One region of the Priestia sp. VA7 genome, then DNA from elsewhere that is predicted to be linked to it. Evidence: riboswitches for the same ligand, from Rfam matches in the RefSeq annotation. Region 1 holds a riboswitch; each other region holds the start of a gene.
What was found. A riboswitch is a leader RNA that binds a small molecule or an ion and turns the genes downstream of it on or off. The one in region 1 is predicted to bind lysine.

Region 1 (8,093 bases):
GGACACGGTCTTTTTTATGATGAACGTGAGAAAGTAAATGACACTCTTATTGAACTCATCGCTCAAAGCTCAGCCTATAAGTAAGGATATACATTTAAAACCGAATTGGCAGCCAAATAAAAAAAGTAAAAAACCTGCACCTAACGTAATGAAGCGAAGAAGTTTAGGCGTGATAAATTTTCTTGTGAAATGAATGCTGCTGGCAATATTTAAATTCCAAAGAAGGATTCCAAAGATAATAAAGAAACTGTGAAAAAAGACTGATAGCCACGTTTGACTTTGGAGGCTTTCGCTTAAGCTTGACCCAAATACACCAAACCAAAATACAATATTTAAAGGGTTCATAAGAGCAATGAAGAAACCTGTAAAAAACGACTTATCTCTTTTAATAGAGGGTTTATTTACATCTATTGAAAAGGAACGAGAAACAGCTTGTTTCATACTTTGAAAGCCAACAAACGTAAGCATGACAAAACCAGTTGCATAAAGGAAAACAGTAACAGCATGCATCTGAACAAAAGGCGTTAACCCTATTAAAATGAGGAGCATAAATAAAATATCGGCCGTCATGCCTCCCAAACCAACTAGCCAAGAAGCCCAAAATCCTTTTGTCAGCCCTTTTTTAATCATCTCTATATTAATTGGACCTACCGGTGCTGCGAGACTAATACCTAGAATTATTTGTTTTATAGCAATCAAAAACCACTCCACAAACACAGCCTCCTTTCTAACTTGTCCAATAGTAGCTTATATATATATAGATTAGAGTTTTATAATTTAGAATCGGCATTTAGTTAAAAATGCTCATAAACTTTCTTTTCTTTAATACACATGTAACGTTGAGTTCCATAAGGAGGATTTTAATGGCATCAAAAATGCTTTTTCGAGCCAATGAGATTTTAGAGTCAACGCATGTCCCATTTTGGGGAAAAGATGCTTTTCAATATTTCCGAAGCGATATATTGTCAGAAGAAAATCCATTTCCTTGTATATTAGGGGTAGAAGGCTTTAAAAAAGATTTACTGCGGTTTTCATTTGTGACTACTCCTTATAACTACCAAGATATTAGAAATGTAGCGTTGGCACTTAGAGAATACATAGATACGTTCAAGACCATAGGTCGCTATACATCCTTTGTGTTATTCTTTAAGCCTGAACATAAAGAACGATCAATGGAAGAGTACGAAACGATGTTTTGGGATACGCTGACGTTTCTTCATCAAATTGATCAGAAGAAATGGCCGCAGGACATTCCAAAAGATCCAAAAGATCCATTATGGGAATTTTGCTTTCACGGAGAACCTATTTTTGTCGTCTGTAATACGCCTGCTCATTCTTTACGTAAAAGCCGTAAGAGCAGGGGATTTATGATTACATTTCAACCTCGGTGGGTGTTTGAAGGTATGACAGGAGATTCAAAAATAGGGCGGCATATCCAAAAGGTGGTCCGCGATCGGTTAAAAACATATGATGACGTATCTGCTCACCCTGAGTTAGGATGGTATGGACAGCAGGAAAACCGAGAGTGGAAGCAATATTTTTTACATGATGATAACAACTATACTACCGGACAGTGTCCGTTTAAATTAAAAAGGAGTGAACAGCATGGACGTAAAAAAAGCCTCTATTAAAAAAGGAGTTGGCGGAAAGTTTGAAGAAGTAATTAAAGAGCTGCTTCCGGCGTATACCGGATACGTTGAAGTACAGCACGATATTGCTTTTCAAACGCACCCATCTCATACCCATCCAACTGATGAAATTCTTCATATACTTGAAGGATCTATTTACTTTACAGTTGAACATGATACGGTTCTATGTCAGGCAGGAGATCGAATACATTTACCGAAACAAACGGTTCATTCCTCAAAAGCCGGTCCTGATGGGTGCACATACGTTATTTCCATTTTAAAATAAAGACGAAAGAAGATGATGCTTATGCTACGTTCCCGGCCAGTTCTGCTGCTTATCGATGTACAAGAAGGGTTTTATTCACCACAGTGGGGGGAAAGAAACAACCTAGATGCAGAAAAACATATGCTGACGCTACTGCAAGCATGGAGACGCCAAAATTATCCTATCATTCACGTACAGCATGCATCGGAAAATCCAGATTCTCCTTTACACCCAAGTTCGAAGGGATTTCAGTTCAAAGAAGGGTTTGGTCCACAAGAAGACGAATACTTAATTCGCAAACACGTGAACAGCTGCTTCATTGGAACAGAGCTAGACAGTTATTTAAAAGCAAATGGCTATGATACGCTTATCTTAATAGGACTAACTACTAATCACTGCGTCTCTACGACTGCCCGCATGGCTGGAAATCTAGGGTACAGGACGTACATTGTAAACGATGCAACAGCTTGCTTTGATGGTATGTCCTACGATGGAAAAACAAGGCTTCCTGCAGAAGATGTACATACATTCGCATTGTCTTCTTTACATGGGGAGTTTGCAACGGTCGTTTCTACAAAAGAGACACTTCAAGTTCTTCAAACCTTTCAATATGCTCAAAATCATAACTGATGTGCATGCGCACATCGGTTTTTTATGTAGATTATGTTTCTTAAAAGAAGTAAAATAAAGATAATTCTATACTATAAGGAGTTTGTACATATGATCATTCGTTATGCTAAAGAAGAAGATTTACCTATGCTTGTTGAAATTTATAACCAGTCTGTTCAAGCAAGTGCCGCTACTTTTGATTTAACGCCTGTAACAGTAGAGCAAAGAAGGAGCTGGTTTGATAATCATATTAGCAATGAACTCTTTCCGCTTATTGTTGCGGAAAGAGACGGGGTAGTAGCGGGCTATGCTTCGCTTTCTTCTTATCGAGATAAAGAAGCGTATATTCAAACGGTAGAGCTATCGATTTATATTGATAAAAATCAACAGGGGCATGGCATTGGAAAACAGCTTATGAAGCGGATTTTGGAATTGGCTAAAGAACTCAACCATCACGTTGTCATTTCAGGAATTACAAAAGGGAATGATATCAGTGTCAAAATGCATAAGCAATTTAATTTTACATTTTGCGGAGAATTTAAAGAAGTAGGCTGGAAATTCGATCAGTGGCAAGATGTGCTTTTTTATCAGCTTATTTTATAAGATGTATGACACCTTTACACATTGTAACGTTTTAGTTTAATGTGTAAAGGTTATTAAAATAATAAGTCATTTTATTATTTTAATACGAAAGGTGTTAGCTATCATGAATACACATTTTCAATATCAGCATATAAGAGCTATTCCAAAAAGATGGTCCAAAAAAGAACTGCATATCCAGCTGAATAGGATCAAACACAATTCTGAACTATCTACTATAGCAGCAGATCCGCTTTTTCATCTGTTAGAATGTACCCATTCGGGCCTTCAAACTAAGCAAGAAATCATAGACTACATCCAAAGCATTCCTACTCATCAACTTCCATCTTTTGTAACCCATTTAAGCAGGTTAGTTCAGCGTATTTATTATATAGAAGCTGCTGATTACTGTAATCGTCCCCTCAAAGGTTATATGCTTGTTATGAAAAATCAGCCCGCCTATATATCTCTTCATTTTGCTGATCAGATCATATAAAAAAAGCTCTCTATTCAAAAGAATAGAGAGCTTTTTTTATTCGTATTTTTTCACTGTTACTTGGCATTCTTTTAACGGAATAAGTTTTGACTTTTTCGTCCATTTGTATCCTAACCAAACAATTAAGAATAAAGGAAGTCCGATATAAGAAACAAGTACACCGTACCAGTCAATCGAATCACCCATAAACGCCGAATAGTTTTGACCTAAAATAACAACAGCACATAAAATAAAGGCAAAGATAGGACCAAAAGGGAAAAGTTTTGCATGATATGGAAGTTCACTCAAATCATGACCTTGGGCAACAAATGCTCTTCTAAAACGATAGTGGCTGATGGCAATTCCTAACCAAGCAATAAAACCAGACATACCAGAAGCGTTAAGTAACCACGTGTATACCGCACCGTCTCCAAAAAATGAAGCACCAAATGCAAGTGTACCGACAAGTGCCGTTGCAATTAAAGCATTCACCGGAACGCCTCGTTTATTTACTTTTGCTAAGAACCTTGGTGCTTTTCCATCTTTCGCTAAGTTCCACAGCATACGCGTAGAAGCATACATACCTGAGTTACCAGCAGATAAAACGGCTGTTAAAATAACGGCATTGATAGCTGATGCTGCAAACGCCAGACCTGCTCGTTCGAATATTAAAGTAAATGGACTTACTCGCACATCATCACTTGCTAATGAATCGGCTGTGTATGGAATAAGCATCCCAATAACAAAAATAGCTAAAATATAAAATAACAAGATGCGCCAGAAGACTTGTTTAACTGCGCGAGGAACCGTTTTTTCCGGATCTTCACTTTCTCCAGCTGCGACTCCAAGCAACTCTGTTCCTTGAAATGAAAAACCAGCAGCCATAAAAATACCTAAGACAGTAAAGAATCCACCGTGAATGGGTCCATCACCAAGCGTGAAGTTTTTAAACCCTGGTGCTTCATTGTTAAAGATACCAAAAATCATCATAATGCCAATAACTAAAAAGATGATAACCGTTACTACTTTAATTAACGAAAACCAAAATTCAGATTCACCAAATCCTTTTACAGAAAGGTAGTTAAGCCCAAACATAATTAATAAAAACAGGGCACTCCATAAAATAGAAGAAGAGTTTGGGAACCAAAATTTCATAATAAGGGCTCCAGCGGATAATTCAGCTGCAATTGTAATAGCCCAGTTGTACCAATAGTTCCATCCGAGAGCGAAACCAAAGGATGGATCTACAAAACGAGACGCATACGTACTAAACGAACCAGCTTCAGGCATATAAGCTGCGAGCTCCGCTAGGCTGGTCATCAAAAAGTAAACCATGACGCCAATGATAGCGTAAGCTAAAAGCGCTCCCCCAGGTCCTGCTGTGTGAATTGCTCCACCACTTGCTAGGAATAAGCCGGTTCCGATGGCTCCTCCTAATGAAATCATCGTTAAGTGGCGAGATTTCAACCCACGTTTTAATTCTTGTTGCTCTTGCATAGATAAATACTCCTTTCGAATGTACGGAAAGAGACGGGATAACATAAAAAAAGCCCGCAGTATATGTGCGGGCTTTTAAATCTGAAAACCGCGTCAACCTTCCGTGAAGATAGCTCTTCACATCACTCGCATGATGTGACAGTTCTGTTCCTGTTCGGAGACAGCCCCAGCTTAAATCAACCGAGAAGTGATCTAAACTTCGGCAATTTTTCCTTTCAAGCAACATCCTCAATGTTCTCTGCATTTCCGTTACTTTACTATTAAAAACTGCGACCTCTACCTCATCGATTAGGATGAGGGTTTTTTATATTCAATTGACATAAAAGAAGTATAACAAATACTAAAACGATTGTCATTATAAAAAATAGATTCAGAAAATAGAAACATCTTTGAAATCTCTCGAATCTATTTTGTTACATATGGTATAATGAATGTTGTCTTTATACTACATAAATATCCAAACGTACCACAGGGGGAGCCGCCGTGCTGAGAGTGAACAAATTGTTCAGACCCTTAGAACCTGTTAGTTAACGCTAGCGTAGGAATGTGGGAATAGTAGCTTATATTTGCTTACTCCTGTGTAAACCGTTTGATATGAATGATTCAAAAACAGGAGTGAGAAACGTGAATAAAGCATTACCTTTACAGGCTAAAATTGAAATAGCTATTTTTGCAGCATTGGCACTTCTACTTGATCTTTTGCCTTCAATTAAAATTGCAACGGCTGTAAGTATTTCGTTCTCCATGGTGCCTATTTTTATTATGTGCTTTCGCTGGGGAGTAAAAGGCGGAGCTTTATCTGGTCTATTATGGGGGCTTTTGCAATTGGCAACAGGAACGGCTTATATTTTAACAGCGCTGCAAACGTTTATTGAATATATTGTGGCTTTTGCTTTTATAGGTTTTGGAGGTATTTTTTCGCAATCTATTAAAACAAATTTAGCTAACAATAACAGATCAAAAGCTTTTGTTTTGATTGTTTTATCCCTTATTATCGGCAGCTTCGCACGGTATTTCTGGCACTTTATTGCGGGTATTATTTTCTGGGGATCATATGCGCCAAAGGGCATGTCCGCTCTATGGTATTCTTTTTCAATGAACGGGATTTCAATGGTAGGATCACTAATAGCCTGCTTAGTCATTCTTTCACTATTAATTCCATCCGCATCAAGAATGATTGTAACTAAATCACACTCATCATAAGCTAAAAGACTAAATCTACCAAGATTTAGTCTTTTTTGTCATTTGTCACCTTTGTTTACACAAAAGTGTGTCAGGTTTGATAACATAGTTAGTGAAATATTCAAAAAACTGTTTTATGATAATCACCATATTCAAACGAGATAAGGGATTGATAGCATGCTACAGAAATGGATCACGAGCATAGGTTTAGATATCGGAACAAGCACAACAAAGCTGATTGTAAGCAAGCTGTTAATAGCAAATCAACAAAATCAGTTTACGCTGCCAGGCTGTCAAATTATTGATCGTCGCGTAACGTATGCAAGTTCTATCTATACCACCCCTATGCTAAACGATGTTGAAATCGATGTTCAGAGATTAACGGTACTACTAGAACAAGAGTATAAGAACGCAGGAATCTCATTAGATCAAGTGGAGGCAGGTGCTGTGATCATCACAGGAGAAACGGCCAGAAAGCAAAATGCAGAAAGTATCGTTCACTATCTAGCCGAACATGCTGGGGATTTTGTTGTTGCAACAGCCGGCGCTGACTTAGAGGGAATATTAGCAGCAAAAGGATCAGGAGCAATAGACCGTTCTGCTGAAACAAATGCAGTAATTGCCAATATTGATGTAGGAGGAGGCACTGCTAACATCGCTTTATGTCAAAATGGAAAAGTGATAGAAACATTTACACTGCATGTAGGCGGGAGATTAATTCGACTAAATGAAGACGGTCTTGTTACCTACGTTTCGTCTCATTTAACTGAATTTTTGAAAAATAATTCTTTAATACTGCGAGAAGGTGAAAAAGCAACATTTGAAAAGCTCTCGTCTATCTGTCAATTACTAGCTGAAGAAACCGTGAATTATGTAAAAGCGCTGAATCAAAATTCCACGCTTCTCGTTTCTCCTCATACAAGATCTTCTATACACCCCGAAACGATCATGGTTTCAGGAGGAGTAGGAGCAATGATGGAGAAGCAAAAGCCAAAAACAGTGAAAGAAGTGGCCATACACGGAGACGTTGGTCCGCTTCTAGCATATCATTTTCAATCCATCCAAGTATCTCAAGCCGCTGAGACAACGCGCGCTACTGTAATTGGTGCTGGTATGCAAAATACAGAGGTTAGCGGATCAACCGTATATATTGGGTCGAAGCGGCTGCCGCTGAAAAATATTCCGATTATAGAGATACCCGTTCAGCAAGAAGAGACGTGGAATCAGCAGCTGTTTCAAGAAAGAGCTCGAGCGTCATGTATGCAGGCTTCAACTATTTTCAGTGCAGAAGATCCTCCCGCTGCTATTGCTTTATCTCATTTTCCTTACTGCAGCTATAAGATGCTTCAAGAATTAGCAAAAGTAATAAGCACTGAATTTATTGCTTGTTTTAAGGGAGCTAAGTGCCTCGTTGTGCTATGCGAACAAGATATTGCAAAAGCTTTAGGACAAGCACTAGCTAAACAGAGGAAAGAATTAGAAATTATTTGTTTAGATCAAATTGATTTTACGCACGGAGATTACATCGATCTAGGGTTACCAGTAGCTGGAGAAGCGATCTCCGTTTCCGTTAAAACGCTCGCTTTTTCATCGTAATCTACTAAATATACAAGGAGGAAACGATGTTTAAAACTACACGATTATTAGGAGAAACATTTTCATTTTATAGCTTAAAAGAAATCATGGCCAAAGCAAACGAAGAGCGTTCTGGAGATCAGTTAGCAGGAGTTAGCGCTGAGTCAATGAAAGAACGAATGGCAGCAAAGCAAGTCCTAGCTGATATCACACTTGCTGATATCAGAAACTACCCGCTGCTCAGCGCAGATGAAGACAACGTCTCGGCATTAATTGAAAGTCA
Region 2 (8,093 bases), on a different contig from region 1:
CCCACATCATTTCAGGATCTGCAATAGGCACGGTAGTAATATTGGGATCTTTCACTTTGGCATAAAGCGATTCGGGTAAAATAGCAATACCTAGTTCTGCTGCTGTTAATTCAATAATTAAATCCCATTGAGAACTTTTATACGCTATAGAAGGCACAAAGCCTGATTTTAAAGCATCTTGAATTAACCGGTCGTGCAGCGTAAATTCTTCACTGAACATAATGAATTTTTCATGCTCTAATTCTTTCATCCAGACGGAAGAACGTTTTGCTAAAGGATGGTTTCTATGCGCGTATAAAAGAAATCTCTCCTTAACGAACGGGTATACGTGAAAATGCTCAGCATGACCGCTTGTAAGAGGAAGCATAACAATCCCCATATCTACAAGAGCCTCTTCCACAAGTGCTTCAATTTTTTTTGCTCCAAATTCAATAAGCTCTAGAGATACTTTAGGGTATTGTACATTAAATGCTTTTGCAATCTTCGGGAAAAACAAGGTCCCGATGAGCGGAGGGACTCCCATCTTGATTTGCCCTGTTTGCAAGTTCATTAAATCTCCCAACAAGTGAGGCATGTCTTTTAACACCGACAGAGCTTTAGTTGCCTGATGATACACGACTTCTCCTGCATCGGTTAGCTTTAATTCTCTTGTTGAACGATCAAGAAGCTCAAATCCTAGTTCATTTTCTACTTTTTTGACGGCTTTACTTAAAGCCGTTTGTGACAAATGAACTTGCAGCGCTGCCTTTGTAAAATTTTTATGATTCGCTACCTCTATAAAGTATTCTAAGTCTCTGATTTCCATGTGAAACTCCATTTCTGCAAACTGCTTATCCTTTTTCTTTACTCTTTATTTTAACCACTAAATTATTTACTGTAAATGCGCTGATTAAAAAGGGGGAGGATATATCCAATGAATAAAAACAGGGAAAGGAAATGAACTAAAGTTTCTGTCGAAATTGATTTATAAAACGAATAATCTTTTTATAGAGAAAAATAGATTTTGCTACTAGCTGATGAGGAATATAAAGACTTTTGTATGTGCGTTCGGGCAAAAATGCAAAACTTATTAAAATAACTGAAAGTCCAAAGGCTGCGGCTGTAATCTCTAGCCAAGAAAACATCATATCATTCCTCCTTTTACAAACCTATTAATAGAATATGTAAAAGTTCGAAAGGAGGTTGTGCGATAGCCCCATAACGAGCGGGGTTATGAAGTTCTCTCTAAAAATAAAATGACGTTAAAGAACGCAGGCGCTGCGCTCTTTAACGTCATTTTATTTTCGTTCTTCAGCTTGATGCTCTTGTTTGTTTTGCTCAGTAAGACGTTTTTGATGAGCTTTTGTTTCTGCGCTTACGTGATTCGCATCATTCGGTTGATTTTTCTTTGAACCTCCTGCAGCGTTACTCATTAGACGACACCTCCAGTCCGGTTATGAAACATACCTATAGAATGTGCGTATTTACAGACTTTATACACCGCTATCGATATTACTGCACACGAAAAAAGCAAAGGGAGAGTCACTAAGACTGTTCCCTTTGCTTTTTTACTAGGCGACTTTATCGGTGGTGATAATTTTGTTAATCCAGTCTTTTCCTTCTGTAAACCTTGTAACAAGCATCGCTGTTACTGTATTTCCCGTACTGTTTAAAAGCGTAGCAGGGGCGTCAATAATTGTGGAAATGACCGCAATAATGGGCAGAACTTCTGGCGAAAATCCGTAAATTGTAATGATTAACATTTCGCCAATCATACCGCCTCCAGGGATTGCTCCCATTACGGCTCCAACTAAAAAGGCTACGCCTAAAATGCTCAAAATACTCGTAGCAGACGTCATATCTTTGCCAAACAAACTGAATAAGAAAACAATCTTTAGAATACCACCGATAACAGAACCATCTTTATGCGTGTTTGCTCCTAGTGGAATCACTGTTTCAGCAATATCCAGCGGCACACCCATTTTCTTTGTTGCATCTAAATTGACTGGAATAGATGCAGCAGAAGAACACGTAGCAATAGCGGTGATAGAAGGAGCAGCTGCATTTTTCCAAAACAGCTTAATTCCTGCTTTACCGCCAGCAATCCATGCGTAGAGCGTAAAGAAACCGAAATAGTAAACGATTGCAATTAATAAATAAAGAATAAATGCTCTAGCGTACCCTTGTAAGATCTTTGGTCCAAGTTCTCCTACTACAGTAGCAAAATAGCATCCTAAACCAATTGGAGCATAGTACATCACAACTTTAACAACCTTCATCGATACTTCTTGACCCGAAGTCAGAAATTTTGCCATAGGTTGTCCTTTTTCACCGGCCATTGTGGTAGCAATACCGAAAATAACGGCAAAGACAATTAATTGTAAAATATGCTCTTTCGAAAATAACTGAACAAAATCAGGTACAGTAAATGTGCTAACAAGCTGATTTAAAAGCGTCATTTTTTCAGCTGTATTTTCACTGTCACCCATCAATTCTTTAATGGCAGAAGTATCTACATTATGTAGCGGATTGTAAAGTGATGCGCCTAAAAAGCCTAAAACGGCTGAAACAGCAGCAGTGGCGACAAACACAACGGCAATTCCTAGCATAATTTTACCAAGACGTTTCATTTCGTTCATGTTTGCAATCGCCGAAGCCACACTAAAAAAGACAAGGGGAACGATAATCATGAACATCAAATTGAGAAACAAATCACCAAAAGGCTTCACGACTGCCACATCGGGTCCAATAGCATATCCTGCTATCCCGCCAATTAAAATAGCGAGAAGCAGAATAAGCGATGATCTGTACGTTTTAAATACACTTAAAACCATAGTTAGATTTCCTCCAAACAACAATAGCTTCTTTACTACGCAAGAACAGCTATTATTTGCTCATTGCATACGTAGTAACGACTGGCTTTACATCTTTACGCACCAAATCTTCGTATGTTTCTCGCTCTACAGCAAGACGAGCTTCTCCATTTTTTACAAATACAACAGCAGGGCGCGGAATACGGTTGTAATTGCTAGCCATTGAATAGTTGTAGGCACCTGTAGAGGACACTGCTAATAAATCTCCTTGATTAACGCGCGGTAAATCAATATCCCAAATAAGCATATCTCCTGATTCACAGCATTTACCCGCAATTGATACTGTTTCATCTTTTTTATCCGTCACTCTATTAGCCAAGACAGCTTCATGTTTTGCATCGTAAAGAGCAGGACGGATATTATCGGTCATACCGCCGTCAACTCCTACGTATTTTCGTACACCTGGAATCTCCTTCGTTGATCCAATTGTATAAAGCGTTGTACCTGCTTCTCCTACGATGCTTCTTCCAGGCTCAATCCAGACTTCTGGAAGGGTATAATTCTGTTCAGTTAACGTGCGGCTTAGCTTTTCTGTCAGTGCATCTACATAATACTCAACTGGAAGAGGAGAGTCGCTTTCGGTATAACGAATACCAAAACCACCACCTACGTTTAAAACTTTTACTTCAAATTCCATTTTATCACGAATGCTGAATAAGAAATCAGTTAAAATATCAATGGCGCGAGAAAAACCATCTACTTCAAAAATTTGCGAACCAATATGACAATGAATGCCTAAAAGATCGTAGTAAGGCTTTTCTAACGCAGAACTTACCGCTTTCATGGCTTGGTCATTGGAAAGACCAAATCCAAACTTGGAATCTTCCTGTCCGGTCATAATATATTCATGTGTATGGGCTTCAATCCCTGGAGTAACACGCAGAAGAATAGATGCTTTCTGTTTGCGCTCAGCTGCTAAGGCATGCAAAACTTCAAGTTCGGTAAAGTTATCAACAACAAAACAGCCAATATTTGCATCAAGAGCCATTTCCATTTCTTCAATCGTTTTATTATTTCCGTGAAAATGAATGCGTTCAGCTGGATATCCAGCTTCAAGCGCTGTAAATAATTCGCCTCCTGAGACCACATCTAGTGACATATCAAGCTTCGTTAAAAGGCTAGCCATTTCCATACAAAGAAATGCTTTCCCTGCATAGGCGATTTGATATGAAAATCCGCTTCTTCGAAAGGCTGAATGGAAGGCCTTGCATTTCGTTTCAATTAATTCTTGATCGTAGATGTATAGAGGAGTGCCGTATTGTTTTTTCAGTTCGACCGTATCGCACTGCCCAATTTCTAAATGATTGTTGCTGTTAATTTTACTCGTTCCATGTAAGTACATAATTCGTATCCCTCCATTTAAATCATTCAACTATAACTTTGAACTTTGATGGTCAGTAGAAAAACACAAAAAAGACCCGTGAAGTGATGTTCACGCGTCTTGGTTTCATAATAATAAAGTATTATTACATTCTAGGCATCAACATCTCTTCAATAGCTCTCCACAAACCAAATGGTTTGTGACAGCTCAGCATTTATTCAATACTGAACCAGTATATGAACACAATGGATGTTTATATACTTCGGCACGAAATCCCTTTTACTTATCTTCACAGACTCCATTAGTCTCCAATAAGTGACTCTTGATTTCATGCACCTCTATTCTCAGAGAGGAAAATTATATTTAAATGTAATTCCTATTATATTTCCTTTTCCTCCGTCTAGTCAATGAAAAGTTAAGGCATAGGAATATCAAAAAAAATAAATAAGAAAGCTATGAAGCTTCCAGATAGAATCCAAGCAGCCAGTGCTGTCTTCTGATGAATGATTAAAAGTGAGAACGTGACAATATTGAAGAGAAAAGAACACAGCAGCGACCATCCATAATGATGAGTGATACTGTGATTAACATAAGCAATGAACTCAATCACAGTAAATAAAAGCCCCCACAAAAGAATCCACCACAGGCTACCGCTTACATGCAGCGGCAGCCTTCCTAAAAAAACCGGTATAACAAACGGATAAATAATTAAGGTTATTCCAAGGGAAACCATTAGGTGATCGGGTAGAAAAAGGTGATCAATACCAACAGGGTGAAATACCCATACGCGGTGATGAAACAGCAGCACTTCATAAAGCAAATTCCCCGTGACGATAGTATTCTTGATACCTTCGCCACTTGCCAAATAGTAAACCAAGGATGATGAAAACTAATACAAATGAAGATTGCATGCGCTCTTCTTAAAATAATGGTTATTTCTTTTTATTTACATATTATAGAAATTTTATTCTCTCCGCTTTTATTCAGAAACTATAATAGAAAAGCCGTAAGAAACAGCGTTAAAGACGTACTACCACTATTTATGGCCTTCTTCACCCTGCTATAATCTCCGTAAAGGAACTTTTAACACTTTTGTTTACGAGATGAAAGGAGCTATATGTTAAAGGCAGAAGGACGTAAAAATAAGCTCAAAATAGCTTCACCTAGTATGTGACTTCTTTTTTTGCTATGCTAAAGTTGCGTACATATAGCATGAGAATACTAGAAGAAAGAAAAGGGTGTTTTGGTATGAAAACATACATCGTAGTTGGAGCTGGGATACTTGGAGCTTCTACAGCATATCATTTAGCAAAAGCAGAAGCAGATGTGACATTGATAGATCGCAAAGATGCTGGTCAAGCTACTGATGCAGCAGCAGGAATTGTTTGTCCATGGCTTTCGCAGCGTCGAAATAAAGCATGGTACCGCTTAGCAAAAGGCGGCGCTAAGTACTATCAAACATTAATTCAGCAATTAGAAGAAGATGGAGAAACGGATACGGGATATAAGCGAGTTGGAGCAATTAGCTTACATACTGATGAGCAAAAGCTTAAAAAAATGGAAGAAAGAGCATACATGCGTCGGGAAGAAGCTCCTGAAATAGGCGAGATTACACGTTTATCCGCTAAAGAAACACAGGCTTTGTTTCCGGTTCTTTCGGAAGAATACAGTTCAGTTCATATTAGCGGAGCCGCTCGCGTTAACGGAAGAGCTCTTCGAAACGCACTTGTGAATGCAGCGAAGAAAAACGGTGCAAAAATAATAGAAGGAAACGCAGAACTACTTTATGAAAATAATCAAGTAACGGGCGTTTCCGTAAATGGACAAACCCTTCTAGCAAGTACAACAATCGTAACGGCAGGAGCGTGGGCAAATCAATTACTAGAGCCTCTTGGAGTAAAATTTTTAGCAAGCTTTCAAAAAGCGCAAATTGTCCACTTGCATCTTCCAGATTTAGATACCAAAGACTGGCCCGTTGTGATGCCTCCAAGCGACCAATATATTCTTTCATTTGAACAAGGTCAAATTGTCATTGGAGCAACACATGAAAACGACACGGGTTATGACTTGAGAGTAACGGCTGGGGGGCTTCATGAAATTTTTTCAAAGGCCTTATCCATTGCTCCCGGCTTAACAGAAAGCACAGTCTTAGAAACAAGGGTAGGATTTCGACCATTTACTCCAGGCTTCTTGCCAGTCATTGGAGCTCTTCCGGCTTATGAAGGAATACTAGTAGCAAATGGTCTTGGGGCTTCAGGCTTAACGTCGGGCCCTTATCTTGGTTCAGAGCTTGCTAAATTAGCACTTGAAATGGAAATGGAAATTGATCTTAGCGACTATGATGTAAGAGGAGCTATCGAGTCTTAAGCAAACAGAATGAATGAATGAAAACAAATAGAAGTTCGCAAACTATAACTACTATATGATGAAAGGAAGTAGATTGTTTGCGAAAGATTATGATAAGTGCAGCAGCAGCTTTTTTATTTATGAGCGCGACACCTGTATTAGCGGAAAACAATCCTCAGCCAAAAACAAAAGACGTACAGCTAACGTCTCAGCAAAAGCAGGAACTGTCCGTGCTGTACAAAGAAATGCTAGCAAAAAAGAAAGAAATACTTTCAAAATATGTGGAGTACGGCGTGCTAAGCAAAACCGAGAGTCAAAACATTTCTTCACATATGGAAAATCGCTATCAGCATATGGAGCAAAATGGTTTTGTGCCAAAGCGTCACTGTCATAAAATACATCATTCAAAGTAATTCCTATTCACATAAAAAAAGCGCCTTTATAGGCGCTTTTTTTATGTGAATGAATGGAAAATATTCGCTTCTTTATCTAGTAAATTTTAAACACCTCATGTAAAATTAAGAGAATGAGAACGAGTAGGAAAGATGCTAGTGAGGGGTAGGTAAATATGAACGATGAACGAAAATAAAAAAATAGTCCGATTACATGCAGAAAATCATTCAGCTGAGGATCTAGGAATCATATTTGCTTACAAACAAAAAGGCGACCATCTTGTTTACAGTATGTATCAAGGAGAAAGCGTTTCTGAGCAAAAAATACCCCTAGAAGAATGGGTCTCGTATGAGCATTTTTTCGAAGCACTAAACAAAAAGAAAAAGCTTATGTACGAGCTTCAAATAAATGATAAACGCTATGTAGTAAACTTAACCCCTTTATCTTACACAGAAAAGCCTGAAATTATGGGACATTGCGTGAATATAATTAGTTATCAGGAGAAAAAAGAACAGATTCAGCCTTTTATTTATCATAACGCAGATGCTGTTGCTGTCGTTGACTTAGAGGGTAAAACGCTTCAAGTGAACCCTGCGTTTGAGAATACATTTGGCTGGACGTTTGAAGAAATTCATCAAAAGCCTCTTCCGATTATACCTTCGTTTTTAAAGGAGCCAGTGTGCGAACTTCATAAGACTATTCAATCAGGTGAATCGAAAACGGAATTCGAGACGGTCAGACAGCATAAAGACGGTCATTTAATTAATGTAAGCGTCACACTATTCCGCGTTGAAAACATGAATGATTGGCCGCTATGCATTGCTTTTGTCTATCGAGATATAACATCACGCAAGCAGGCTGAAACGGCTTTAAAAGAAAGCGAAGAACGCTACCGAAGTTTGATTGAGTTATCCCCAGAAGCGATTATCGTGCATAGTGAAGGGAAAATTGATTACATTAACCCTGCAGGAGCCAAAGCGCTAGGATACAAGAATCCTCAGGACGTATTAGGAGCTTGTGTTTATCAGTTTGTTCACCCTGATTACTATGATGTTGTAAAACAGCGAATTTATCGAATGAAAACAGAAAATAAATCTGTAGATTTGCAGGAAGAAAAGTTTATTCATAAAGACGGTCATACGATTGATGCCGAAACCATTGCCTTTCCTATTCCCTATATG
Region 3 (8,093 bases), on a different contig from region 1:
TCACACTTTGTATGAGAGATCCTATTTGTTTAACGCTGTGCTTAGCTCCTGGAGACATGTGCACGATATCCGTGGAATGCTGAACCGAACTTTTTGCGACCTTCACTTTTTCAAAGTCGTTATCAATAAATTTATCTGGCAAACTCGCAAAAGGCAAACAGAATATCATGCATAACAATAAGCTCATCCATATATTTTTCATCATCTCACCTCTCTTTCTTCTGAACTAGTATCTCCTCACTTAAAAGTATACGTACTCTGAAATTCAATTTCAAGCAATAAGTTTTTTTTATAAAGATTTACCTTTTTTATAATTTTTTCTTAACGTTATTCTTTTTAGATATGTATGCGACACTGAAAAAAATATACAAAAAGCTGGCTTTCTAAGAAGAAAGCCAGCTCATGTTATAGTTCAAGTTCTCCCATTCGAAGGAGTTCTACGACTGCTTGAGAACGCCCCTTGACTCCAAGCTTTTGCATCGCATTAGAAATATGATTTCGAACTGTTTTTTCGCTAATGAATAGTTCACTCGCGATTTCTTTTGTTGTTTTGTCCTGTACTAAAAGCTCGAATACTTCTCGTTCACGCTTTGTAAGTAGCGGTTTAGGTTGAAACTCTTTTTCTTTCAATGTAACCCTCCTTGCCTGATCCTGAGTTGAACTATCGGATGGGTGTAAATTTAGTCAACATATCTTATGTGCGGTATGCCTACGCGGTTACTAGTTTTAGAAAAAATATGCAAAAAACTCTTTTTCACTTTTAAAAAAGAAAAAAAGCCTGAAGAAAGAGCCTTCAAGCCATTTTCATATATTTGATAAACGCCTTTTCATCTCTTCATTCCAAGGGACGCTTTTTCCTGTTTTTTTAGAAATTTGCACCATTGTTCCTCTCCCGGTGAGTACAACCTCTTTTTGCTCATTTTGAATCATATAGTGTAAATCAACCGACGAACGTCCAATTCTATGAGCTTTTACAAAAACAGATAGCGCGTTGCCAAAATAAACTTGTTTGACATAATCGCACTGCAAATCAGCCACCACCGGTATCGTTCCCTCATGCTCACTCGTCCACTTTTGCATAAAGCCAATATGGTGAAAGAATTCAGTACGTATTTGTTCAAAATACACAAAAGGGACCGTATTATTTAAATGCCCAAACATATCTGTTTCCGAAAATCTTACCTTGATCTCCTGCTTAAACGAAAATGACTCTTTCCAATGATCCATGTCTTCAATATACGAAATATTATTCATCTGTATTTCCTCCGTTCGTCATAGACAAAATAAAACCTCTCCGCGTGGAGAGGTTTTGAGTGATTATACTTGATCGCTACCAAAGAAACTTCTGAATGCTTGAATTGTTGTATCGCGGTTCAAAGCTGCAATTGAAGTAGTCAATGGAATTCCTTTTGGGCATGATTGAACGCAGTTTTGAGAATTCCCGCAGTTCGCTAGTCCTCCATCACCCATAATCGTCTCTAAACGTTCTCCTTTATTTAACGCACCGGTTGGATGGGCATTAAACAGGCGAACTTGAGAAAGCGGTGCTGGACCGATGAAGTTTGACTTGTCGTTTACATTTGGACAAGCTTCTAAGCAAACGCCACATGTCATACATTTGGATAACTCATACGCCCACTGACGTTTCTTTTCAGGCATACGCGGTCCTGGACCTAAATCGTATGTGCCATCGATTGGAACCCAGGCTTTTACTTTTTTTAGTGAATCAAACATACGGCTGCGGTCTACTTGCAAATCACGAACCACAGGAAATGTTTTCATTGGTTGTAAGCGAATTGGCTGTTCTAGTTTATCAACAAGAGCTGTACATGACTGACGAGGTTTACCGTTGATGACCATTGAACAGGCTCCGCATACTTCCTCTAAACAGTTCATTTCCCAGTTTATCGGAGCAACCTCTTTACCTGAAGCATCAACAGGGTTACGTCTGATTTCCATCAGTGCTGAAATAACGTTCATATTCGGACGATACGGAATTTCAAACTCCTGATTGTAAGGAGCAGATTCAGCTGAATCTTGACGTGTAATAATGAAGCGCACTGTCTTTTGGACTGTTTGTTGTTCACTCATTGATTAACGAACCCCCTCTTGTTGTTTTTTTGGTTTTTCATCTTTTTTCTTTGTGTAGTCGCGCTTACGCGGTTTAATTAACGATACGTCTACCTCTTCATAATGGAAAGAAGGAGCCGTTTTCTTATCCACAAAAGCTGCCATTGTTGTTTTTAAGAATTCTTCATCGTTACGATCTGGGAAATCTGGCTTATAATGAGCACCGCGACTTTCGTTACGGTTGTAAGCTCCTAGCGTTACAACACGTGAAAGCTGAAGCATGTTTTGCAGCTGACGAGTAAATGTTGCCGCTTGATTACTCCATTTAGCTGTATCATTAATGTTGATACGATCATAGCGTTCAATTAATTCTTGAATCTTTTCATCTGTTTTTAACAGTTTGTCATTGTATCGTACGACTGTCACGTTGTCAGTCATCCATTCCCCTAGCTCTTTATGAAGAACGTATGCATTTTCTGTACCTTGAAGATTCATGATATTGTTCCATTTCTCTTCTTCTTCTTTCACATGACGATCATATACGTTTGAAGAAATAGCGTCTGCGCTCTTTTCTAAACCATTGATGTATTCAACCGCTTTAGGACCGGCAACCATACCACCATAAATAGCTGATAATAATGAGTTTGCTCCTAAACGGTTCGCTCCGTGCTGTGAATAATCACACTCACCAGCTGCGAATAAGCCAGGAATATTTGTCATTTGATCGTAATCCACCCATAAACCGCCCATTGAATAGTGTACGGCTGGGAAAATTTTCATTGGTACCTTGCGCGGATCATCGCCCATGAATTTTTCATAGATTTCGATGATACCTCCAAGTTTAATGTCTAGCTCTTTTGGATCTTTATGTGAAAGGTCCAGATAAACCATGTTCTCTCCGTTGATTCCTAACTTCTGCGCTACGCAGACGTCAAAAATTTCACGAGTTGCAATATCACGAGGTACTAAGTTACCGTATGCAGGATATTTTTCCTCTAAGAAATACCAAGGTTTACCGTCTTTATATGTCCAAACGCGTCCGCCTTCTCCACGAGCAGATTCACTCATAAGACGAAGCTTATCATCTCCTGGGATAGCAGTTGGATGAATTTGAATAAACTCTCCGTTTGAATAGTATGCACCTTGCTGATACACGATAGATGCCGCTGAACCTGTATTAATAACTGAGTTCGTCGATTTTCCAAAAACAATTCCAGGTCCACCTGTAGCCATAATAACCGCGTCAGCTGGGAACGTTTTAATTTCCATTGATTTTAAATTCTGTGCAGAAATTCCGCGGCAGCTGCGCTCATCGTCAAGAACAGCACCTAAGAATTCCCATCCTTCGTACTTTGTCACAAGTCCGGCAACTTCATAGCGACGAACCTGCTCATCTAATGCGTACAATAATTGTTGACCCGTTGTTGCTCCAGCAAAAGCCGTACGGTGATGCTGCGTCCCGCCAAATCGTCTGAAGTCTAACAAACCCTCAGGAGTACGGTTAAACATAACACCCATGCGGTCAAGTAGGTGGATAATACCAGGAGCTGCTTCACACATTGCTTTTACAGGTGGCTGGTTGGCTAAAAAGTCTCCGCCGTACACTGTGTCATCAAAGTGTTCCCATGGTGAATCCCCTTCACCTTTCGTGTTTACGGCTCCGTTGATTCCACCTTGCGCGCAAACTGAGTGAGATCTTTTTACCGGAACTAGTGAAAATAAATCTACTTGCTTGCCAGACTCAGCAATTTTTATTGTTGCCATCAAGCCAGCTAAACCGCCACCGACTACGATGATTTTTCCGTTACTCATCGGAACCCCACTCCTTCAAAACCTTAATTTTATGCAAATGCGAATAATGTACGAACACCTACAAATGTAAGTGCTAAGAAGATTGCTAATGTCACATAAGTTGAAATTCTTTGAGAACGTGGTGTTACAGTTAACCCCCAGCTAACTCCAAATGACCATAGACCGTTTGCAAAGTGGAAGATCGTAGATACAACACCAACTATGTAGAATGCAAGCATTGCCGGGTTGCTTAAAATTCGTTCCATCATTTGAAAATCTACTTCTTTTCCAAGCGCAGCTTGTATTCTGGTTTCCCATACGTGCCATGTGATGAAGATAAGTGTGATTACACCTGAAACACGCTGAAGGATAAACATCCAGTTACGGAAAAAACCGTAGTTGTTAACGTTTGTTTTAGCAGTGAATGCGATGTAAAGACCGTATATTGCGTGAAAAACGATTGGTAAGAAAATAATGAAAATTTCTAGAGCATAGCGGAAAGGTAAGCTCTCCATGAAGTGAGCTGCTTGATTAAATGATTCTTCTCCCTTTGTCGCGAAATGATTCACAACTAAATGCTGTGTTAAGAAAATCCCGATTGGTATTACCCCAAGTAATGAATGGATTCTCCGATATTGAAACTCTCTGTTTGCCGCCATCTGCGTAGACCCCCCTTAGTTAAATGAACATAGTTTGTGAAGAACTTTCTTACTCCCACTAGACAAATAGATTAATCGTGAATACAGGAAATGAAAACCTTTGCATTTCCTAATAAAGTATGTGACAGGTTAATTTTACTCCCATCGATTAAGAGCGTCAAGGCAAGATGTTTAAATCTTCTATAAAATATAAATTTATAAAATTTTATATTTGTTAACGCTTACTGTATTGATGTTACAGGTTTTTTCTTTCTATTATAATATTGCTTGCCACAAATAAGTAAGCGTTTACTTTACACTTTTATTGTAAACAAGTTCACAAAACATTTACACAGGTAAAAGTACCCTTTTAAAAGGTATATTATGGATTTTTTATCTTTACATCTAACTCTTTTTACCATAATAAAGATCCTCTTACATTTTATTAAAAAAATGCGTGAGAGGTTTTTTAGATTTGTATATAATAGTAGTAAAGAAAGAGGGGAAACCATGAGCAATTTACAAACAGAATCACAGCAAGAACTTGAAGAGACGATGGAAACATCAGAACCTAATGTCACAGCTGAAACAGAGGGAACTCTTGATCACGTTTCATATTTCGGATACAGCCTTTTGCGTGATGTGTTAATTCCAGAGCTTCTTGGAGACGAGACGAATGCCATTTCATACTGGGCAGGAAAACACCTTGCGCGGAAATACCCGTTAAATACAATGGATGAAATCGTCGCTTTTTTTAAAGCAGCTTCCTGGGGAACACTGACACTTGCAAAAAAAGATAAATATTCACTAGAACTTGAGTTATCAGGTGATGTGGTCAGCAAAAGATTTCAGCAGGAAACTTGTTCGTTTCATCTTGAGTCAGGATTTGTGGCTGAACAGATTCAGCGTCAAAACAACTGCCTAACAGAAGCCTACTTAACACATAAAGAAAAGAACGGAAAAGTGCTGATTTCCGTGCAGTGGGACCGAAAAGATATCTTACCTACCGAAACACGCGCGGAGCGTTATAAAAAGTAGGAAATACGTATATAAAAGACGTGGAGATACCACGTCTTTTTTCTCTTCTTTATACTTGCACTGCTTGCTGCTCTTCTAATTCAAATGCTATGTGAAGCGTCTCAACAGCTTTTACCATATCAGCATGCGGTACAACTGTAGATACTTTAATTTCAGACGTGCTGACCATCTTCACTTCAATTTTCTCTCCTGCCAGCACTTCAAACATTTCCGCTGCAACGCCTGGATTAGAAATCATGCCAGAGCCAACAATTGATACTTTAGCCAGACCGCTTTCATGTTCAATACGCGTATATCCTAAAGTAGATTTATACTCTTTTAAGACGGCAAGAGCGGCGTCTACGTCTACGGTTTTAATAGAAAATGAGATAGAGAGACGATTATTAGCGGTTACGTTTTGAATAATAATGTCCACATTTAACTGTTCTTTTGCTAATGCTGTAAAAATAGTAGAAAGAGTTTGCAACTCGTTGTTTAACCCTTCAATTGTTACTCGTGAAATATTATCTTCAAACGCAATTCCTCTTACGACCAAGTTTTGTTCCATTGAAACTTCCTCCTCAACAATCGTTCCATTCTCGTTTTCTAAGCTTGAACGCACTTCTAGCGGTACCTGATAATTTTTTGCAAACTCAACAGCGCGCGGATGCAGCACCCCTGCTCCCAAATTAGCTAATTCTAACATTTCGTCATATGAAATAGAGTGAAGCTTACGAGCATCTTCTACATAGCGCGGATCTGTCGTAAACACTCCTGTTACGTCTGTATAAATATCACATTTTGCAGCTTTTAATGCTGCGGCAAGAGCTACTGCCGTCGTGTCAGAGCCGCCTCGACCTAATGTTGTAATGCTTCCATCTTCTGAACAGCCTTGGAATCCAGCTACTACTACGATTCGGCCTCTATCTAATTGGCTTTGAATACGAGTCGTGTCAATGTGCTGGATTCGTGCATTGCTGTGAACTGCTTCCGTCTGGATACCAGCTTGCCAACCTGTTAGCGAAGTTGCTTCATACCCTTTATATTGAAGGGCCATTGTTAACAGGGAAATCGTTACTTGTTCTCCAGTTGTAAGAAGCATATCCATTTCGCGTTTGCTTGGACTGTCCGTAATATCACTTGCTAATTTCACCAGTGCATCTGTAGTTTTGCCCATTGCCGATACAACAACTACTACTTGGTTACCGCGCTCTGCTTCTTGAATAACACGGTTTGCTACATTTTGGATACGTTCAACAGAACCAACAGATGTTCCACCAAATTTTTGAACGATTAATGCCATAATTTTGTTCATTCCTTTTCAATAAATTTGCATATGCAGGATGATGAGAAGCTAAATTTTTTTACTCAGACAATAAAAAAAGCAATGAGATGAGCTCTCATTGCTTAACGAACGAAAATTATAAAATATAACCGTCCACTGCCGTGAGATAGCTCTCCAAGAATCTACATCTTGACAATCCTACGTTTATTCAACGCAGAACCAGCAATCATTACTATGAGGTAATGTTCACTTCGGCAAATTTCCCTTTCCGCATCATTCATAAGAGCTCATACCCTTCCTGATACGTACTGATTAAATTTGCACCTCTATCTTCACTTCATTTGATGAAGTGTCGTATGAAATTAGTTAATAGCTTATCAAATATTTTCTATTATTTCAAGACTATTTTTGCAATGTTTCATAAATTTTTTCAGCGATGTTTTGAGGAACACCTGAATTTCGAATATCATCAACCGTTGCTTCTTTCAATTTTTTCACGGAACCAAAATACTTTAACAAAGCTTTTTTACGCTTTTCGCCCACTCCCGGAATATCGTCCAGAACAGACTGAAAAGCAGACTTAGAGCGCACTTGACGGTGGAAGGTAATCGCAAAGCGGTGAACTTCATCTTGAATTCGCTGAAGCAAATAAAATTCTTGACTATTGCGTTCAAGCGGTATGATTTGAGGAGGCTCACCAATCATCAGGTTGGAGGTTCTGTGCTTATCATCTTTGACAAGACCTGCTGTAGGCACTAAAAGTCCCAATTCATTTTCGAGAACGTCCTGTACTGCAGCTAAATGCCCTTTGCCTCCATCTACAACAATTAAATCTGGAAGCGGAAGACCCTCTTTTAACGCTCTGGAATACCGTCTGCGAACGACTTCTCTCATGGAACTGTAATCATCTGGTCCCTTTACCGTCTTAATTTTATATTTGCGATATTCTTTCTTTTCCGGTTTCCCATCAACAAAAACAATCATCGCAGAAACGGGATCTGTCCCTTGAATATTTGAATTATCAAATGCTTCGATCCGATAAGGAACGGCAATTCCAAGCTCTTCTCCTAACCGTTCAACTGCGCCAACCGTGCGCTCTTCATCTCGTTCAATTAAATAGAATTTTTCACTGAGCGCAATTTTTGCATTTTTACACGCAAGTTCTACTAATTCTTTCTTTTTGCCTCGCTTTGGATGCTGAACCTCTACTTCCACTAATTTCTCAGCCAACTCTGCATCAATCGTTGCTGGAACCATCACTTCTTTTGGCTTAATATTTTTGGCATAAAACT
Region 4 (8,093 bases), on a different contig from region 1:
ATTGGCAGCTTGTATTATTCAGTATCAACCAAACAAAACGGCACACATAGAGTATAAATTATGGATTTTGAGCTGCTGTTTAGCTCTTCTATCTATCGGCACAGTTGGTGTTATTATGAAATTCAGCACGTATCAGCACTTTAGTATGGGTGAAATGCTTGTTTCAATGTATGGCGGAGGAGCTGTCTATTTAAGTTTATTAGCTCGGAAAGAATTTAAAAAATTAACTGCATATAAAATTGAAATAAAGATAGGTATACTAGTTGGTATATTAAGTACGATTGGTTACAGCTGTTATTTATTCGCCCTAAAGGAAGGTCCATCCAGTGTGGTTTATCCAATCATTAGTTTAAATTGTATTGTTGTTTTAATTGGGAGCTTAATTATCTTTAAAGAGAGACTTAAAAAATATCAATTAATAGGAATTATTCTTACTCTATGCGGAATCGTGTTGACTAAGATATAAGTTCTTGCACCAATACCGACAGAAGAATGAACATATAGTGAAATGGGTCTCCCTCTGGATGGCAACTGAAGATGTATATAGTATACATACATAAAAAAACAGAAAAACTCCCCCAATGCGTTAAGGGAGTTTTTCTATTTTTAGAAGTTAGCTAAATGATGATTCATCCATCTTGAGCTTTGGGTACCAATCTTGCCTTAATGTATCGATTGAATCGGTCGTTTTAGCTATGCTCTCTCTCCTAACCTGTTTTTATTTATTTCAACAGGTAGCGTTAATGCCGCTAGCTTGCAGAACTTTTTCTAGTGCACTTTGCTCTTTATTACTTAAAGGAACCATTGGCAAACGAACACCGCCAACTTGTATTCCATTTAGATTTAATGCAGCTTTTACTGGTGAAGGACTTGGCGCAATAAATAATGCTCTCATAATTGGAAGCAGATTGCGATGTGTAGCAGCAGCTTTTTGGACATCGCCATTTTTGAAGGCATTAATCATTTCTTGCATATCATTGCCAATGATGTGGGAAGCAACTGAAATAACTCCTGCCCCGCCAATTGCTAATACTGGTATTGTTAACCCATCATCGCCGCTGTATAGTGTAAAGTCGCTAGGTGTTTTGCTAATAATCTCTGCCATGGCATCCAAGTTGCCACTTGCTTCCTTAATTGACACAACATTAGGGATCTCTGATAGACGAACAACTGTTTCAACAGAAATGTTAACTATGCTTCGCCCTGGGATATTATAAAGCATAACTGGTAGAGAGGTTGATTCGGCAATCGTTTTAAAATGCTGGTACAAGCCTTCTTGAGACGGCTTATTATAGTATGGAGCAACGAGCATAATACCATCGACTCCTGTTTCCTCTGCAAGTTTCGTTAAGCTCATCGAAGCTTGCGTGTTGTTTGAGCCAGTTCCAGCGATGACGTGGACTCTTCCAGCAGCAGCTTCTACAACACATTTGAATAATTCAATTTTTTCTTCTGTGGTTAATGTTGGAGACTCTCCAGTTGTACCAGCTACAACTAAGCCGTCTGTGCCATTTGTAATTAAATGCTCAACCAACGTTTTCGTCGCGTTAAAGTCAATTTCGCCATTCTGATCAAACGGGGTAACCATTGCTGTTAATACTTGGCCAAAATTCATAACTACACACCCTTTATAAAATTTTTAAAATTAGAGGGGTCAGAGCCATTCATAAGAAACGCAAAAAAGCAGCAACGAGGGATTCGTTGCTGCAGTAGAAACAATATTTATCAAAAATAGTTTCCGTGCGTAAGATAGCCCTCCATACAGTTTCCCATATGACAGTTCTGTATTTATTCAACAGCAGAACCAGCTTCAAGAACATGAGATTCTTTCAGCTTCGGCAAATACCCCTTTCCACAATTGTCATTGGATCTCATTCTCCTCAAATTGTATACTTATGATCTTTGCACCTCTATCCTCACTTCAAAAAATATTGAAATAAGAAAATATTTAATTGAATTTAATATAACAGTAAATTTCCTTTCACGCAAGAATCATTTAAGTATAATTTTATGGACACCATGTAATTAAGTCCTTACCCTTATTTTTGAGAGAATGCCTCCGGATTATTGACTCAAATCCAATCGACTACATTTAGTACTTTATAATATTCATTTTCTTTTGCGCTAATATAATAATCCTTTTGTTTATAGTTCATATCTCCAATCCTCTTTTGGTTATTTATGAACTATAAATTTTTTCATAAGATAGCATCAAATTTAGACTGTATCTCTTATTTCCTTATAACATCTACATTGGTTTAAATAGTTTATAATATCTTGGTTATTTACTTCTTTGATATTATCTCCAAAAAGTTCAACGGCACTTTCTAAACGTTCCCTTTTATTATCAATCGTTAGTACATATCGAAGTGCATCAACTACTGGTGCATTATGGTATGTACGACGAACGAAATATTCTTCGATTGCCTTATTTAAGTATTCTGACTCAGCCTTTCTAAATTTAGTTTCTGACCTTTGAAGGTTCTTTACCTCCATCTCTATCATAAATCCCTCATCCTCTCCGATTTAATTTACTATTTTATTCCCCTACTAGAAGTAAAATAAAACTTAGTTTGTATACAAATAATATATTTTCTCAAAATAAAAAACACCTGTGAAGACAGATGTTTTTTGTAAACTTAACATATTAAAGGAGAAACGATTCGTCAGCAAAAGGAGGAATCTGATTAGGTACAGTATGTGCTCATTTTTCGTATTTATACGTGTTCGAATTAAAGAATAAAATGAGGTTAAGCAAACCCATTGATGTTCGATTTTTGTAAGGTTAAAGGATAGATTAATTTTTGACGAAGTGAGTTATAGAATGTAGTCAAGTTATTGGTGAGGAAATATAGCTTTATCTTTTAATTGATGCATCACAAGGACATACTAAAAAATGAGGTGATAACATGGAAATAAATCGAGCTAAACAAATTCTTTCTTCCCCCAAGGAAATTGATGTTCATTACCACGGAGTTCCTATTTGGATTAAAAGTGTAGATGAAACATCAAGTATGGCTACCGTTCATGCGAGAGGAACACATGATGAAGCCCGTATGGTTCCAGTCCTTGATTTAGAAGAAAAATAAAAAGTCGGAAAGAAAGAATGTAGTTTTTTACATTCTTTTCTTCCATCTCCAAATAGAACCCAATAACTGATACCATATTTCTGTAAGCTTTATTTATAAGAAAAAAGAGGTGCAGCATGAAAGAGAAAAAAGAACCAAAACTTAGAAGTGGCGAGCTAGAAAATGCGGAACTAAAAGGCTATTATGGAATGGATCCTGAAACTAGCCTTCAATCTGTTAATTTTGCTACGACAGAGAACCCATACTTAAATGAGCATTATCAAGAAGATTCTAAAGAAAATGAATAAAAAGAGAAGAAAATAACCGACCCTTATTTCTTTTCTGTAGTTATGCATTTTTATTAAGTTGACAATAGAAGAGTTTTCAGATAACATATTTCGATTTCGGCTTATTCTTACTTTTGCAACGATATTACCTGACACCTAACCATTATAAAGAGCCACTTGTTTTACGCAAGTGGCTCTTTGCTACGTTGATTGAATACGCTTGACCCCCTAATAAATAATGGCAAAAAGCAATCTATAATTGATTTAGATTATTCTTTGACTAATTTAACAAGCATATGAGCAAGATGATGTTGTTCTTCCTCGTTTCCAACTTTCCATAACTCATGTAACAAGTATTGCTCTTCATTTTGTGGTTCTTCATGTGCTGCGAGATAGTCAGCTATTTTTTTAGCTGCTAGAGCTAATTGATTATCATTTAACCCTAGTTTCTCACCTTTTGTGACTTTATCTCCTAAGTAACTTTTAAATTCGTTAAAACTAGAAAGGATGTTGTCTTTCTTCTCTTGACTCATTTCATTTAGTTTATCCTCTACTTTATTTTCAACAGTTTCAGTATTATTGTTCATTTTTCATTCTCCTTCCAATTAAGTATCAATGTTCTTATATGGTAAATCCCCCATTTACAGGTATATAAACATTTCGTAGCCTACTCATATATTAAGTAGAATAGTTTAACGGGCTTCAAAATAGTGAACACTTCTTTTTTGATGAGTTTAAATGGAATATATTGGATATAAAAAAAGAAAAACTCCCCTAGTACGTTAAGGGAGTTTTTCTTTTTTTAAATATTAAGGGTGTAATTGCTTGTTACTTACATATCATTTAATATTTCTGTAGATATTTATTATAACCTATCAAATGATTTCGAGAAAGCAAAAAATGAAAGCGATTACTTCGAATTTAAAATAACAAATGAAACATAACTGTTTTTTATGAGATGTATTTTGGTTCTGAAAAAATACAGAGCTTAAGCTTAAATGGTCTAAAGTTTCTCTTATATATTAATATATAAGAAACTTTTATTCTTTATCGTTTCGTGGCACAGCATTAGAAACCATAGAAATGTCTCCAGTATAATATTTATGCGGATAAGGATCAGAAGACGACTTAGCAGGCTTTGTTACAAACTCTTTCTCAAGATCACCTAATTTGGTTTCATCTGTATTGTTCTCTGATACCTGTTCTAAATTATTTGATTGATTATCGACCATATAAAATTCCTCCTTTTAATTAAACAATGCTCATTGCTCATTAAGGATACATTTTTTAATAACCTGGATATAAATGCTGTTTTTATTCTATACTTTCCTGTGCTTTTTCTTCATTTAGTATATATTTGAAATAAATATTTATTACTTTTTTGAAATTGTGAACGATTTATTTATACCTTTAAAATCTATTATGTTAATTAAGAAAGTATGTTATATTCAATTCAAAAAGCAGAGACCGATTGGCCCTGCTTGTTATTTGACTATTACTTTCCCCACCATTCCACTATTAAAATGATACCTACATATCAGTTCATATGTACCAGGATTTTGTGGTTTTACGGTAATGGTTTTTTCTTTTCCAGGCTGGACTTCAGCGTCAATTCCGAGCTTTTCTACTGTGAAGGTATGCTCTTTCTGACCTTCATTTTTTAATATCAATGTTGTCGTTTTTCCACTCGGGATAGTGATGGTTTCTGGATTAAAGAAATCATCGTTCAACTGAACCTCCATGGTTTTCTGTCTTACCGCGTCGGATTCAGCCAAAACACCGAGTAATCCTGAAGTCATCACACTGATAACCATCGTAAACAAAACGACTAATCCCATTAACCAGTTTCTCACAGACATTTGCATTCACTCCTTTTATAAGCCATATTCTTTTCCAATTCATAAAATAATATCACTATTTTTTTAAATTAATCATTGTTTTTCCTTTATTTCTATTTATAGAAAGCACAAATTCCATTAAATTGCCTAACTTTATAAAATAGTATTGATACTAATAGAACAGTTACAATCATATTCTTATAAAAGAAACCATTAAAAAGGAGTGTCAAGTTAGTTGATAAAAGCTAAGGTTAGTTTACGGCCTATTGTTAGTAAAATAAATTTACCTACTGTGTTGAAAACAGCTATACTTCCTGGTGACTCATTTGAAAGTTTATTTATTGCAACCCAAGTAGGAGAGATCTTTTACATAAGAGACGAAGCTATACAGACTTTTTTAGATATTCGCTCACGAATCATAAAATTAGGTACGTCTGAACCAGGTGTTTCCCGCGGAGGATATGATGAACGAGGATTGCTAGGGCTAGCGTTTCATCCAGAATTTTATTATAATGGTCTGTTTTATCTTCATTACTCAGCTGCTGGAACACAAGGCCCAGGTGCACTTTCCGAACATTATAGGCCTAACCCGTGTGATCCTAAAACTTCAAACTTAAGGTGGATAAATAGAGAAACTAAATATGATCATATTGATACAGTGGAAGAATGGGTTTTCCAACCAAATGCTCAGCCTCAAAAAAGACGGACGTTACTTAACTTAAGAAGACCATTTTTTAATCATAATGGTGTCAACAGCTTAAATTTTTCACCTGAAACTGGAAAACTTATCTTTACAACCGGAGATGGTGGATCAGGCTATGACCCCTTTAACTTAAGTCAGGATGATATAGAAATTTACGGGAAAATAATTGAAATTGATGTAGGTAAGAATACATTTATCCATAATCCACCCGTAGTCACACGTTTTAGTGAACTCCCCTCACCTATTCAGGAAACTCTTACGCTCATTGCTAAGGGTGTTCGCAATATAACGGGTATTTCATTTCAAAAATTTTATAATCAGTACATCAAATATGTGGGAAATGTTGGACAAGACGTAGTAGAGTCGATTTTTTCATTTGTTCATTATAAGCCAATACCTGTTCCTCAACTTGTTCAAGCTTCTTTAATGAGAGCCAAACCCAGCCAAGAAGGATTTATTAACCTTGGCTGGCGGGGATGGGAAGGAGATTTTCCGACTTCGTTTATAAAAAGGTGTTCTGAAAATCCGGCCTTGGATGAGAAAATAATTGCTTATTACAATGAAGCGGTAAAAACTTCAGTGAGACGTATTCAGCCTTTAACAAGTTATTTTCACAAAGATCCCCGCCCCAATAAATTTGGAGGGACCTCCCTTACAGGAGTTCAGCCATATATGGGGAATAAAATCTCTAGCTTAACAGGAAGCGTTATGTTTACGGATATTGCACAGGTTAAAGAATCTCAATCCCCAATTAGAGGAGTTTTAGCTTATACCAGAGCAGGTACAGATTGTAAGCTAAATGATTTTAGTGTTGTGGAAGTTGATTATAATTTTGGTTCCCAATCAGCTTACTACGTTAGTTTGGGAACGAACCTGGATCAAACCAAGCTTTATTTAGGAGTTTATGGCTCTATGAAAGTGTCTGACTTTAATCAAGGTACTGTTTTTGAAATTGTTCCATGATTTATATTTATAAAATTCGAGTGGGTATTGATTTTCTCCTAAAAATTATAGCTTAATTTTTTTACCAGCTATTTTGTAGGAATGAACAAATGAACTTTCTAGAAAATAAAAAAGCCTTTAATCAGTAAAGCCCATAAAAGATTCATTTTATGGGCTACAGTACATACCTTTAGAAAGATAAAGAAATTTATCTTAACGGATATGGCCTATTCCTTTAAAAGTAAATGCGACTTATTAGTCCTCCCGCTTAATTTCTTTATATATTACATGTAAGAGTTGATATATCAGGCAATGATCTAAATCTCTCTTTAACCCCTTATAATGTAAAAACAGTTAACCGAGGTGAAATTCATGTACTTTTTAAAGTCTCTTTCAAGTGAAGTAAAATCTGCGCAGCTTTTTTTTAATAGACTATCTAAAACTAAGCAGCTTGTCTCAGGCGCTCTTTTCGCCAGCTTAGCAGCCCTTTTTCAATCAGCAGGAGGTTTCTTACCCGGAATAGGAGTTTTTATTAGTCCATTCTCTACTGCACCCATTCTTTTTTGTTTTATACTTTCGCTCCCTCTAGGGTTTATTACCTATATACTAACAAATCTGCTTCTTCTGATTATCCAGCCAAGTGAACTTATTATTTTTCCTTTTACAACAGGAATATTGGGAATGGGCATAGGAGCCGCTTTTTACTTTTTTAAAAAGAGATTGTACATTATTATAAGTGGGGCCACTCTATTAACTGTTGGGATTATTACCCTATTGTACGGTTTCAAATTCCCAGTACTAGGTCCCGTGATTTCTAAAAATTTTTCTCTTTCTACTACTGGTTTAATTTTTGTATTTACTTTCCTTTATAGTTGGATTTGGGTTGAACTCAGCTTAGCTTATTTCAAAAAATTAAAAACATTTATTTCCTAGTGAATCTACAAATTAATCCCTTAACAAAGATAACTCGTTAAAATAATGGAGAAATCGCAATCAGCTTTTTAGAAGAACGTCAATTAGGACAATCTCATCTAAACTTTGTAAGGCTCTTTTCATTATATTTTCAAATCCAACTAAACTATTTGCCTGTTCGCCTTTAATTCCAAAGCTTTTTGCCAGTTGAACAAAATCTGGGTTTGTAAAAGTTATTCCATAGCTCTTACCAAACTTTTTGTTCATCATTTCCTGCTCTATTTTTAATGTAGAGTCGTTTAAAACAATAATGATGAATGAAAGCCCTAAGCGCTTTGCCGTC

Region 2: it holds a riboswitch for lysine, as region 1 does, so the genes downstream of both, lysA (diaminopimelate decarboxylase) here and AC0C45_RS17510 (amino acid permease) in region 1, are expected to answer to the same signal.
Region 3: it holds a riboswitch for lysine, as region 1 does, so the genes downstream of both, AC0C45_RS00970 (aspartate kinase) here and AC0C45_RS17510 (amino acid permease) in region 1, are expected to answer to the same signal.
Region 4: it holds a riboswitch for lysine, as region 1 does, so the genes downstream of both, dapA (4-hydroxy-tetrahydrodipicolinate synthase) here and AC0C45_RS17510 (amino acid permease) in region 1, are expected to answer to the same signal.

Annotation. Positions count from the first base shown of each region.
Region 1 is NZ_JBVQPN010000003.1:906,621-914,713, forward strand. Features, by position in the region: gene AC0C45_RS17475 (alpha/beta fold hydrolase) at 1-84, shown strand, start outside; gene AC0C45_RS17480 (LysE family transporter) at 70-711, opposite strand; gene AC0C45_RS17485 (YqcI/YcgG family protein) at 864-1,631, shown strand; gene AC0C45_RS17490 (cupin domain-containing protein) at 1,606-1,914, shown strand; gene AC0C45_RS17495 (cysteine hydrolase family protein) at 1,936-2,523, shown strand; gene AC0C45_RS17500 (GNAT family N-acetyltransferase) at 2,614-3,105, shown strand; gene AC0C45_RS17505 (hypothetical protein) at 3,209-3,577, shown strand; gene AC0C45_RS17510 (amino acid permease) at 3,614-5,053, opposite strand; lysine riboswitch at 5,156-5,340, opposite strand; TPP riboswitch at 5,515-5,615, shown strand; gene thiT (energy-coupled thiamine transporter ThiT) at 5,648-6,256, shown strand; gene AC0C45_RS17520 (ethanolamine ammonia-lyase reactivating factor EutA) at 6,413-7,831, shown strand; gene AC0C45_RS17525 (ethanolamine ammonia-lyase subunit EutB) at 7,858-8,093, shown strand, end outside.
Region 2 is NZ_JBVQPN010000004.1:642,980-651,072, forward strand. Features, by position in the region: gene AC0C45_RS21110 (LysR family transcriptional regulator) at 1-805, opposite strand, end outside; gene AC0C45_RS21115 (hypothetical protein) at 942-1,127, opposite strand; gene AC0C45_RS21120 (hypothetical protein) at 1,278-1,412, opposite strand; gene AC0C45_RS21125 (dicarboxylate/amino acid:cation symporter) at 1,551-2,813, opposite strand; gene lysA (diaminopimelate decarboxylase) at 2,866-4,194, opposite strand; lysine riboswitch at 4,340-4,522, opposite strand; gene AC0C45_RS21135 (hypothetical protein) at 4,589-5,038, opposite strand; gene AC0C45_RS21140 (NAD(P)/FAD-dependent oxidoreductase) at 5,422-6,540, shown strand; gene AC0C45_RS21145 (YckD family protein) at 6,618-6,932, shown strand; gene AC0C45_RS21150 (PAS domain-containing sensor histidine kinase) at 7,095-8,093, shown strand, end outside.
Region 3 is NZ_JBVQPN010000001.1:179,277-187,369, reverse strand. Features, by position in the region: gene AC0C45_RS01005 (hypothetical protein) at 1-205, opposite strand, end outside; gene gerE (spore germination transcription factor GerE) at 406-630, opposite strand; gene AC0C45_RS00995 (acyl-CoA thioesterase) at 805-1,254, opposite strand; gene sdhB (succinate dehydrogenase iron-sulfur subunit) at 1,318-2,091, opposite strand; gene sdhA (succinate dehydrogenase flavoprotein subunit) at 2,095-3,882, opposite strand; gene AC0C45_RS00980 (succinate dehydrogenase cytochrome b558 subunit) at 3,912-4,520, opposite strand; gene AC0C45_RS00975 (YslB family protein) at 5,010-5,537, shown strand; gene AC0C45_RS00970 (aspartate kinase) at 5,587-6,819, opposite strand; lysine riboswitch at 6,961-7,138, opposite strand; gene uvrC (excinuclease ABC subunit UvrC) at 7,204-8,093, opposite strand, start outside.
Region 4 is NZ_JBVQPN010000002.1:1,072,950-1,081,042, reverse strand. Features, by position in the region: gene AC0C45_RS11985 (DMT family transporter) at 1-466, shown strand, start outside; gene dapA (4-hydroxy-tetrahydrodipicolinate synthase) at 728-1,615, opposite strand; lysine riboswitch at 1,743-1,921, opposite strand; gene AC0C45_RS11975 (hypothetical protein) at 2,218-2,505, opposite strand; gene AC0C45_RS11970 (H-type small acid-soluble spore protein) at 2,910-3,089, shown strand; gene AC0C45_RS11965 (hypothetical protein) at 3,206-3,376, shown strand; gene AC0C45_RS11960 (DUF3243 domain-containing protein) at 3,625-3,942, opposite strand; gene AC0C45_RS11955 (hypothetical protein) at 4,396-4,587, opposite strand; gene AC0C45_RS11950 (cupredoxin domain-containing protein) at 4,840-5,214, opposite strand; gene AC0C45_RS11945 (PQQ-dependent sugar dehydrogenase) at 5,429-6,859, shown strand; gene AC0C45_RS11940 (hypothetical protein) at 7,211-7,771, shown strand; gene AC0C45_RS11935 (acetolactate synthase large subunit) at 7,832-8,093, opposite strand, start outside.